Regions from separate parts of the Serratia sp. YWN4 genome, predicted to be linked through region 2. Evidence: riboswitches for the same ligand, from Rfam matches in the RefSeq annotation. Region 2 holds a riboswitch; the other holds the start of a gene.
What was found. Region 2 has a riboswitch for cobalamin ahead of btuB (TonB-dependent vitamin B12 receptor BtuB). Riboswitches for the same ligand answer to the same signal wherever they lie in the genome.
Positions count from the first base shown of each region.

Region 1: linked by a shared signal. The riboswitch ahead of ACX9GT_RS10470 (cobyrinate a,c-diamide synthase) and the one ahead of btuB (TonB-dependent vitamin B12 receptor BtuB) in region 2 are both predicted to bind cobalamin.

Region 1 covers NZ_CM147696.1:2,223,850-2,228,277, reverse strand. Annotated here, with positions in the region: gene cbiB (adenosylcobinamide-phosphate synthase CbiB) at 1-486, opposite strand, end outside; gene ACX9GT_RS10470 (cobyrinate a,c-diamide synthase) at 483-1,865, opposite strand; cobalamin riboswitch at 1,972-2,157, opposite strand; gene pocR (transcriptional regulator PocR) at 2,438-3,343, opposite strand; gene ACX9GT_RS10460 (MIP/aquaporin family protein) at 3,587-4,396, opposite strand.
Region 2 covers NZ_CM147696.1:161,454-165,881, forward strand. Annotated here, with positions in the region: gene ACX9GT_RS00750 (YijD family membrane protein) at 1-325, shown strand, start outside; gene trmA (tRNA (uridine(54)-C5)-methyltransferase TrmA) at 374-1,474, opposite strand; cobalamin riboswitch at 1,588-1,799, shown strand; gene btuB (TonB-dependent vitamin B12 receptor BtuB) at 1,870-3,762, shown strand; gene murI (glutamate racemase) at 3,707-4,428, shown strand, end outside.

The DNA.
Region 1 (4,428 bases), 2.1 Mb from region 2:
GAAAAACAGCGGCGCAATTACGCCGTCTACGCTGTTTTCTGCCACCGTTTCCACCACCGCCCGGGTGATTTGCGGGGCTTCCAGCTGCGACGTATCGCGCCCGACAATCCACGACAGTGTGCGGCGGCTCTCTTCCAGCCCGGCATGTTCCAGCGCGTGATGCACCTCCATCGCCGCATCCTCCAGGCAGCGCGCGGCCAGCAGGGTGTAGATCAGCCACACTTCAGCCAGCCAGCCGAGCCAGGGGTGGATCTGCGTCAGCAGCGTTAAAAGCCCCCAACTGAGCAACCACACCAGCCCTACCACCGCCAGCCACAGCAACCCGCCGCCGATCCTGAGCGCCCTTTCGCTGTGGCAAACGCGGCGGATCAGGCGTTGCAGCACATGAATCAGGTTGCCAATCCAGCGCACCGGGTGCGGCCAGTGCGACGGATCGCCCAGCAGGCGGTCGAGCAGAAAAGCCACCAACCAGGCCGCCAGCGTCATAGCACACTCCTGGCGGCTGTTAACCAGCGATCCAGCAGGCCGGGGCGCTGTGCGAAGTGAATATGCAGATAGCTGGCCTGAGTGCGGCCAAGCTGATATCCCCCCTGCCAGCGCTGCACCGCAACGCCGTCGCGCCATTTGGCGCAGTCAAATACCGGCGTCAGCGGGCTGGAAAAATCGGAATAGTGAAACTCGTGGCCACGCAAGGTTTCCCCTTTAGCAGCCAGCAAGGTGTCGGAGCGGGCCTGCCACTGGCAATAGCCGAAACGCGTCAGGCGATCCCCCATACGGCTTTCCCCCGGCAAAATGCCGCTCATGCGGTGGCGCTGCCCGGCGCTGTCGGTCAGCCCTTGGCCGAGATACATCAGGCCGCCGCATTCGGCATAGATCGGAATGTGCCGCCGATGCGCTGCCTGTAGCGCTGCATGCATCGGCGGGTTGGCCGCCAGTTGCGCGGCATGCACTTCGGGGTAGCCGCCGCCGAGGTAGATCATCTGGCAATCCGGCAATTGGCGATCGTGCAGCGGGCTGAAACGCTGGATGCGCACCCCCGCCTGCTCCAGCAGATCGAGGTTATCCGGGTAGTAGAAGTTAAAGGCGTCGTCTTCAGCCAGCGCCAGGGTTAAGCCTGCGGCCAGTTCAGGCGCGGGTAATGCCGGGGGTTGTCCGGCCGGTTGGTGGGCCGAGAGGGTCAACGCCAGCAAGCGATCGAGATCGATATGGGCTTCAACCTGCTGCGCCAGCCGCTGCCAGCAGGGATCGTTGCCAGCGCTTTCTTGTGCAGCAACCAGCCCCAGATGGCGGGACGGTAACGCCACCTCCGCCAGCACCGGCAAGCGCCCTAACACCGGCACGGCGCAGTAGCGTTCGATGGCCTGACGAATCAGTTGGTAATGCTGGTCTGAATTCACCCGGTTGACGATCACCCCAGCCAGCTTCAATGCCGGGTCAAACTGGCGGAAACCGAGCACGGTTGCCGCCACCGAGGTGGATACCGCTTTGCCATCCACCAGCAGGATCACCGGGCAATCTAGCTGCTTGGCCAGCGCCGCGCTGCTGCAATAATTGGGGTCGATGCCATAGCCGTCGTACAGCCCCATCACGCCTTCGATCACCGCCACATCGGCGTGGCGCAGATGCTGGTTATACAGGCCGTTGAGGGTGGCCGCTGGCAGCATAAAGGCATCCAGATTGCGCGATGCCACGCCGGAAACGGCACGGTGCCAGCCGGTATCCAGATAGTCGGGGCCGACCTTGAACGGCTGCACGCGTAGGCCGCGCTGTTGCAGTGCGCGTAGGATGCCGAGCGTCAGCGTGGTTTTGCCACAGCCGCTGCCGGTGCCTGCGATCAGAAAAGCCCTTTTGCCCGTTAGCTGCATAAAAAAATCCCGGCCACTCGGTCGGGATTCGGTGTCGAAAAGATACGCTCGCGCAGCGCCAACGCTGCACGTATCTAGTGACAACCCGCTTCCCTCCGAAGGAGTTGAATGTCTAGCTCAACTGGCCGGTCTTCTGGCTTAGCTTCATCCTCATCCACACCTTCCCGATCTACAGATCAGTGGTAACCGTGGAATCGTCAGCATCACAGCAGCGGGGGCTGCGGGGGATTAACACCCCCTTCCCGATCACAATTTATTCAGATTGTGAGTTATCCAGTTGGCGATAATGGTTCTTTTACCTAACTCATTTCAGCTATCAATTTATTAACATTGCGATAGCATTAAATACTTTCTCTATCGAACGTCTTACTGATAATAATTAATATACGTCAGCTAATTAATAAAAAAATGTTCAGTTTATTTTTTTGCGAAAAAAACATGGCCATACGATAGTAAAATATTGCTCTCTGAACACGGCTATTGCTGTGGCAGCAAGGGCTTAAGGCTTATTTTCAGAACCTGTGAATAACAAAATATTGTTATCTGCCGCCATCGTTCAATAACGCCGCGCATTACTCCACCAGATTATGCTGCTCAATCGCCAGCGAGCGAAATGCCTGCGGTGTCACATTATAAGTCTGGCGGAATACCTTACAGAAATAACTGGTCTGCGAAAAACCCAGGTTTTTCGCAATACTGGCAATGCTCCAATCACTGTGCTGTAACATTTCCCTGGCATTGGCCATACGCTGCTGATTTATCCACACGTTGAAGCCAACACCCTGATATTTTTTGAATAACTTGCTGAAATAGTAAGGGCTGAGATACACCTTGGCCGCTACGTCTTCAAGACGTAACTCTTCAGAAAGATGAGCATCAATATAGCGCAGCGCCTTTTTCATTTTCGCTTCATGCGGATTGGGCTGGCGCGCCTTAGCCTGTTCTTTGCTCTCGTTATTATCTTTGATCACCACAAAGTTCAGATGCTTTTTCAGGCAGTTTTCCACGATCAGCTTCAGCAGATCCGCCGAGGCAATCACCCGTGAATATTCCATCACCTGCACGTTATGGAACTCATCCAGCAACGCCGGATCCTTTTGCCAGCAGTCATCGACGCTAAGGATATCGATCAGCCCGACCTCCTGTTGCAGCCTGACCTGCCCGCACAGCACAAAACCCACCAGGTGACCGGCAATCACCAGCGGGATAGAGAAATCCGTCAAGCCCGCATGGCAGCGATAGATACAGGGTTCATTGGATTTTGAGGCTTCAAGCCCCCCACAGCGGTCGCTCATGCGGCAACGGAGATGGTTGACGGGATCCTGGCGCATCATCTGGCAAAATGAGGTGAAGTTAAACAGATCGGAGATTTCCTCACCGTGAATGTTCACGACCACGACGGCCAATCCCGTAGCCTGAGCAAAGTCTTGGGCAATTTTATTGATGAGTTCTGAGTTAAGTAAACTGGCAGAAATCATTATAGCCCTCCCTAAGTGAAGTTTTATTTATTATGACAAGCCATCCCTACTGTTATCAGATTGTTATTTTTTTTGCTTTTATCCCCAGCGGAAAAATTAAAAGATAAGATTCGCTAATCGTATTAAAAGCCAGCGCTTAAGCCTATCAGACTAATAAAAAACCCGAAATCTATTTTAATAGATTAACCCAAACAGATCACAAAAATTATCCTCACCCCGGTTAGGGAGTGAGGAAGATAAAAATCAGATCTTTTCTTCTTCTAATTGGCAGGCATTACACGGCAGGTTTTTGCCAATTAAATAGCGGTAACCCGCCGCCCCCAGACAGGCACCGATCACCGGAGCGACGATCGGCACAATGAAATAGGGAATATCGCGCCCACCGGTCATCGCCACTTTGCCCCAACCGGCAAAGAACGCGAACAGTTTCGGCCCAAAGTCACGCGCCGGGTTCATGGCAAACCCGGTCAACGGGCCCATCGAAGCGCCGATTACCGCCACCAGAATACCGATCAATAATGGTGCCAATGGCCCACGCGGCACGCCGTTGCCGTCATCGGTCAGCGCCATCACCAGGCACATCAGAATGGCGGTAATGACGATTTCCACCAATGACGCCTGCAATACACTGATGGTAGGGTTTGGATAGGTGCTGAAAATGCTGGCCAGTTGCAGGCTTTCCAGGCTGCCGCGCACCATATTTTTCGCCGCTTCGGTTTCGGCAAACAGATTATGGTAGAGGGCGTAGACCAGCGCCGCGCCGCAGAAAGCACCGGCGATCTGCGAGACGCAATACCCCAGCACTTTGCCGCGCGGGAAGCAGGCAAACAGCCACATGGCGATGGTGATCGCCGGGTTCAGGTGCCCGCCAGAAATCCCCGCCGTCAGATAAACCGCCAGAGAAATCCCCAGCCCCCAGACGATGCAGATTTCCCACAGGCCAAAATTGGCTCCGGCCAACTTCGCCGCACAAAGGCACCCGGCACCGAAAAAGATAAACAGCCCGGTGCCGAGAAACTCGGCAATACATTGCGCTTTTAGTGAATCATTCATAACCTTCCCCTGCGTGATTGGATAAGGAATCA
Region 2 (4,428 bases):
ACTGCTGGCGTTGATTGCCGGTCTGTCGATTAACGGCTCTTTTGCCGCGCTGTTCAGCTCGGTGGTGCCGTTTTCGATCTTCCCGTTGATTGCTTTGGTGCTGGCGGTGTATTGCCTGCATCAACGTTACCTGAGCCGACCCATGCCGGAGGGGATGCCGAAGCTGGCCGCCGCCTGTTTCCTGCTGGGTATCCTGGGGTACAGTGCGATCGTCCGAGTGGAATACCCGCAGATTGGCTCTAACTTCCTGCCATCCATTGTCTGTGTTGCACTGGTATTCTGGATTGGATTCCAATTGAAGAGACGTGATTCTGCCGCGCAATAAGCTTTATTTTCAATGAAATGGCGGGCATCGAGCCCGCCTGATAATCTATCAGCGGCGTTCCAGCAACACACCGCATTCCATATGGTGGGTGTAAGGGAACTGATCGAACAGCGCCAGACGGCTGATGTTGTGGGTTGCCTGCAGTGTTTCCAGGTTGGTGCACAGCGTTTCCGGGTTGCAGGAAATGTACAGAATGCGTGGATAGGCCTGCACCATCTTCAGAGTATCGTCATCCAGCCCGCTGCGTGGTGGATCGACAAAAATCGTCTCGCAATTATAACTCGCTAAATCAATCCCTTTCAGCCGGTTGAATTCACGTACGCCGTTCATCGCCTGAGTGAAATCCTCTGCTGCCATGCGGATGATCTGCACGTTGTCGATCTGATTGGCCGCAATGTTGTACTGAGCTGCGGCAACGGAAGGCTTGGCGATTTCGGTGGCCAGCACGCGTTCGAAGTTGCGCGCCAGCGCCAGTGAGAAGTTGCCGTTACCGCAATACAGCTCCAGCAGATCGCCCTGCGAACCCTGCGTAACGTCCAGCGCCCATTCCAGCATCTGCACGTTCATCGCGGCATTGGGTTGGGTAAAACTGTTTTCTACCTGGCGATAAATCATGTCGCGACCGGCGACCGGCAATACTTCGTCGACATAATCCTGATCCAGCATGATTTTCATCTTCGACGCACGGCCAATCAGCTGCACATCAAAGCCCTGTGCGCGTAGCGCATCGCGCAGTGCCGCCGCATCCTGCTGCCATTGTTCATCCAGCTTGCGGTGATACAGCAGTGAGGCAATGATTTTGCCGCTCTGCGTGGACAGGTAATCAATCTGGAACAGTTTATGGCGCAGCACCGGGTTGGGTTTGATGGCGGCGATCAGCGCGTGCATCAGCCGGTTAATCAGTTCGCTGGCGGCTGGGAAGCTGTTGACGCGGATGCGCTGTTTGGTCTGCTGATCGAACATGATGTGGTACATCTCGTCTTCATCATGCCAGATACGAAATTCCGCACGCATACGGTAGTGGCTGACGGGTGAGCGGAACACTTCCGGCTCAGGTGCCCTGAACGGTGACATCATCGTTTTCAGACGGGCAGTTTTCTCCGCCAGTTGGTCGTCATAGCGTTCAGTGGGCAAAATCTCGGGCGTCATGGCTCTTCTCGTCAGGCAAATTGGATCAGCGTGGATTGTAGGGAATCAAGCCGTGAAGTCCAGTTTTGTTAGGTTCGCGACCTTATTGGCTGTCTAGACATCTATTTTCATTGATCGTAGCATGTTCATCCGGCCTCAAGCAGCGAGTGAAAAGGGAATCCAGTGCAAATCTGGAGCTGACGCGCAGCGGTATGGGGAAGTCACGGCGATAGCGTTTTTACGCAGACACTGTCCACTGCTGGATGGGAAGTCATCGCCCGGTGCCGGTTGCCCACGGCAATCTGCAAATCCCAAGCCCGAAAACCTGCCGGTGTACGTCGCAAAATCCATGGCCGTCGCGAATTATCGGCTGTGATCCTGCGGCATCCGCCAATTAAGTTTGGATGCTTTTCTTTATGACAATGATAAAAAATACACTGCTGGCGGTGGTTTCCTCCGTGACGGCAGTTTCTGGCTGGGCGCAAGACAACACCACAACCCATAATAGCGACACCCTGGTGGTGAGTGCCAATCGTTTCCCGCAGCCAGTTTCTTCCGTGCTGGCCCCGACCTCGGTCGTCACCCGCAATGATATCGATCGCTGGCAGGCCAAGAGCGTAGTCGACGTAATGCGCCGATTGCCGGGGGTGGATATCGCACAAAGTGGCGGCCTGGGGCAGAGTTCCGCCGTCTTTATACGCGGTACCGAATCCCGACATGTGTTGTTGCTGATTGACGGTATCCGCCTGAATCAGGCCGGTATCACGGGTTCCTCTGATCTGAGCCAGATCCCGATTTCGCTGGTGCAAAAAGTCGAATTTATCCGCGGTGCTCGCTCTGCCGTCTACGGTTCCGACGCCATTGGTGGGGTGATCAACATCATTACTACTCGTGAGAAGGCGGGTTCCTCACTTTCTGCCGGTGTCGGCTCGAATGGCTATCAGGAGTACGACGGTGCTACGCAACAGCAACTGGGGCAAAATACCGTCGCTACCTTGGCTGGCAATTATACCTATACCAGAGGGTTTGACGTAGTGGCCAACTTGCCGGACAGCTTTGGCAATCCGGCACAGCCCGATCGTGACGGCTTTATGAGCAAATCGCTGTATGGCGAACTGCAACACCAGTTTACCGAGCAGTTGGGCGGATTTGTGCGTGGTTATGGCTATGACAACCGCACGGCCTATGATGGTAGCTATAACTATCAAGATCCCCTGCATCCTGATGCTTTGCCCGATACTCGCCAGCTCTATAGTCAGTCGTGGGACAGCGGCCTGCGCTATCGCGAGGGGATTTATGCCACGCAGTTAACGGCCAGTTACAGCCACAGCAAAGACTATAATTATGACCCGAAATATGGTCGCTATTCCGCCTCATCGACCCTGGATGACGCCACACAATATAATGTGCAGTGGGGAAATAACTTCCAGGTGGCTCAAGGTAGTGTCAGCACCGGCGTTGATTGGCAGGAGCAGAAGCTCGAACCAGGCACCGCTTATATCACCGACAGCAAAAGCCAGCGCAATACCGGGCTGTATCTGACTGCACAACAGCAGTTTGACGCTATTACCCTGGAAGGAGCGGTGCGTGGTGACGATAACTCACAATTTGGTTGGCACAATACCTGGCAAACCAGCGCCGCTTGGGAGTTTGTTGAAGGCTATCGTGCGATTGCATCTTACGGCACTGCGTTTAAAGCGCCGACTCTCGGGCAGCAATATGGCGACTTTGGTGGTAACGCGAATTTGAAGCCGGAAGAGAGCCAGCAGTGGGAAGGGGGCTTTGAAGGGCTGACTGGCCCGGTGACCTGGCGTGTGACGGGGTATCGTAACGATATTGATAACCTGATTGGTTATTCGTCCAGCAGTTCCGCTCCTGCTTATTACAATGTGGATCAGGCTACGATTAAAGGTATCGAAGCCACGGCCTCCTTTGATACCGGGCTATTCACCCATCAGATCAGCTATGACTATGTTGATCCGCGCAATGCCAAGACGAATGAGGTGTTGGTTCGTCGTTCCAAACAACAGGTCAAGTACGAACTGGACTGGCAACTCAAGGATTTCGACTGGGCAGTCACTTATCAGTATCTTGGGGAGCGCTATGACACTGATTACAGCACCTACCCAGAGCAGCGTGTCCAACTGGGCGGTGTCAGCCTGTGGGATCTCGCAGTTTCGTATCCGGTCACATCTCATCTGACAGTTCGTGGTAGAATTGCCAACCTGTTTGATAAAGATTACGAGACGGCTTATGGCTACGTTACTCCAGGAAGAGAATATTACCTCACTGGAAGCTATATCTTCTAAAAGCACCGTGACACCACGCCCGACGGTGCTGATATTTGATTCCGGCGTCGGCGGGTTATCGGTGTATCAGGAGGTTCGGCAACTGTTGCCGGATCTCCACTATATTTATGCCTTCGATAACGTGGCATTTCCCTATGGTGAGAAATCCGAAGAGTTCATCGTGGAACGTGTGCTGGAGATCGTCACTGCCGTTCAGCAGCGCCATCCTCTGGCGATTGTCATCATCGCCTGTAATACCGCCAGTATCGCCTGCTTGCCTGCTTTGCGTGAACGCTTTACTTTCCCGGTGGTTGGTGTGGTGCCAGCGATCAAGCCTGCGGCTAAACTGACGGCGAATGGCATCGTTGGCTTGCTGGCGACACGCGGTACGGTTCAGCGTTCTTATACTCATGAGCTGATTTCTCGTTTCGCGACCGATTGTAAAATCGAACTGCTGGGTTCTTCGGAGCTGGTGGAGTTGGCAGAGGCCAAACTGCATGGTGAAGAAGTGCCACTGGCGACGCTGAAGAAAATCCTGCAGCCGTGGTTGAGTATGCGCGAGCCACCGGATACGGTGGTGCTGGGGTGTACCCATTTCCCTCTTTTATCTGAAGAACTGATGCAGGTCCTGCCAGAGGGGACGCGACTGGTGGATTCCGGTGCGGCCATCGCCCGTCGGGCCGCTTG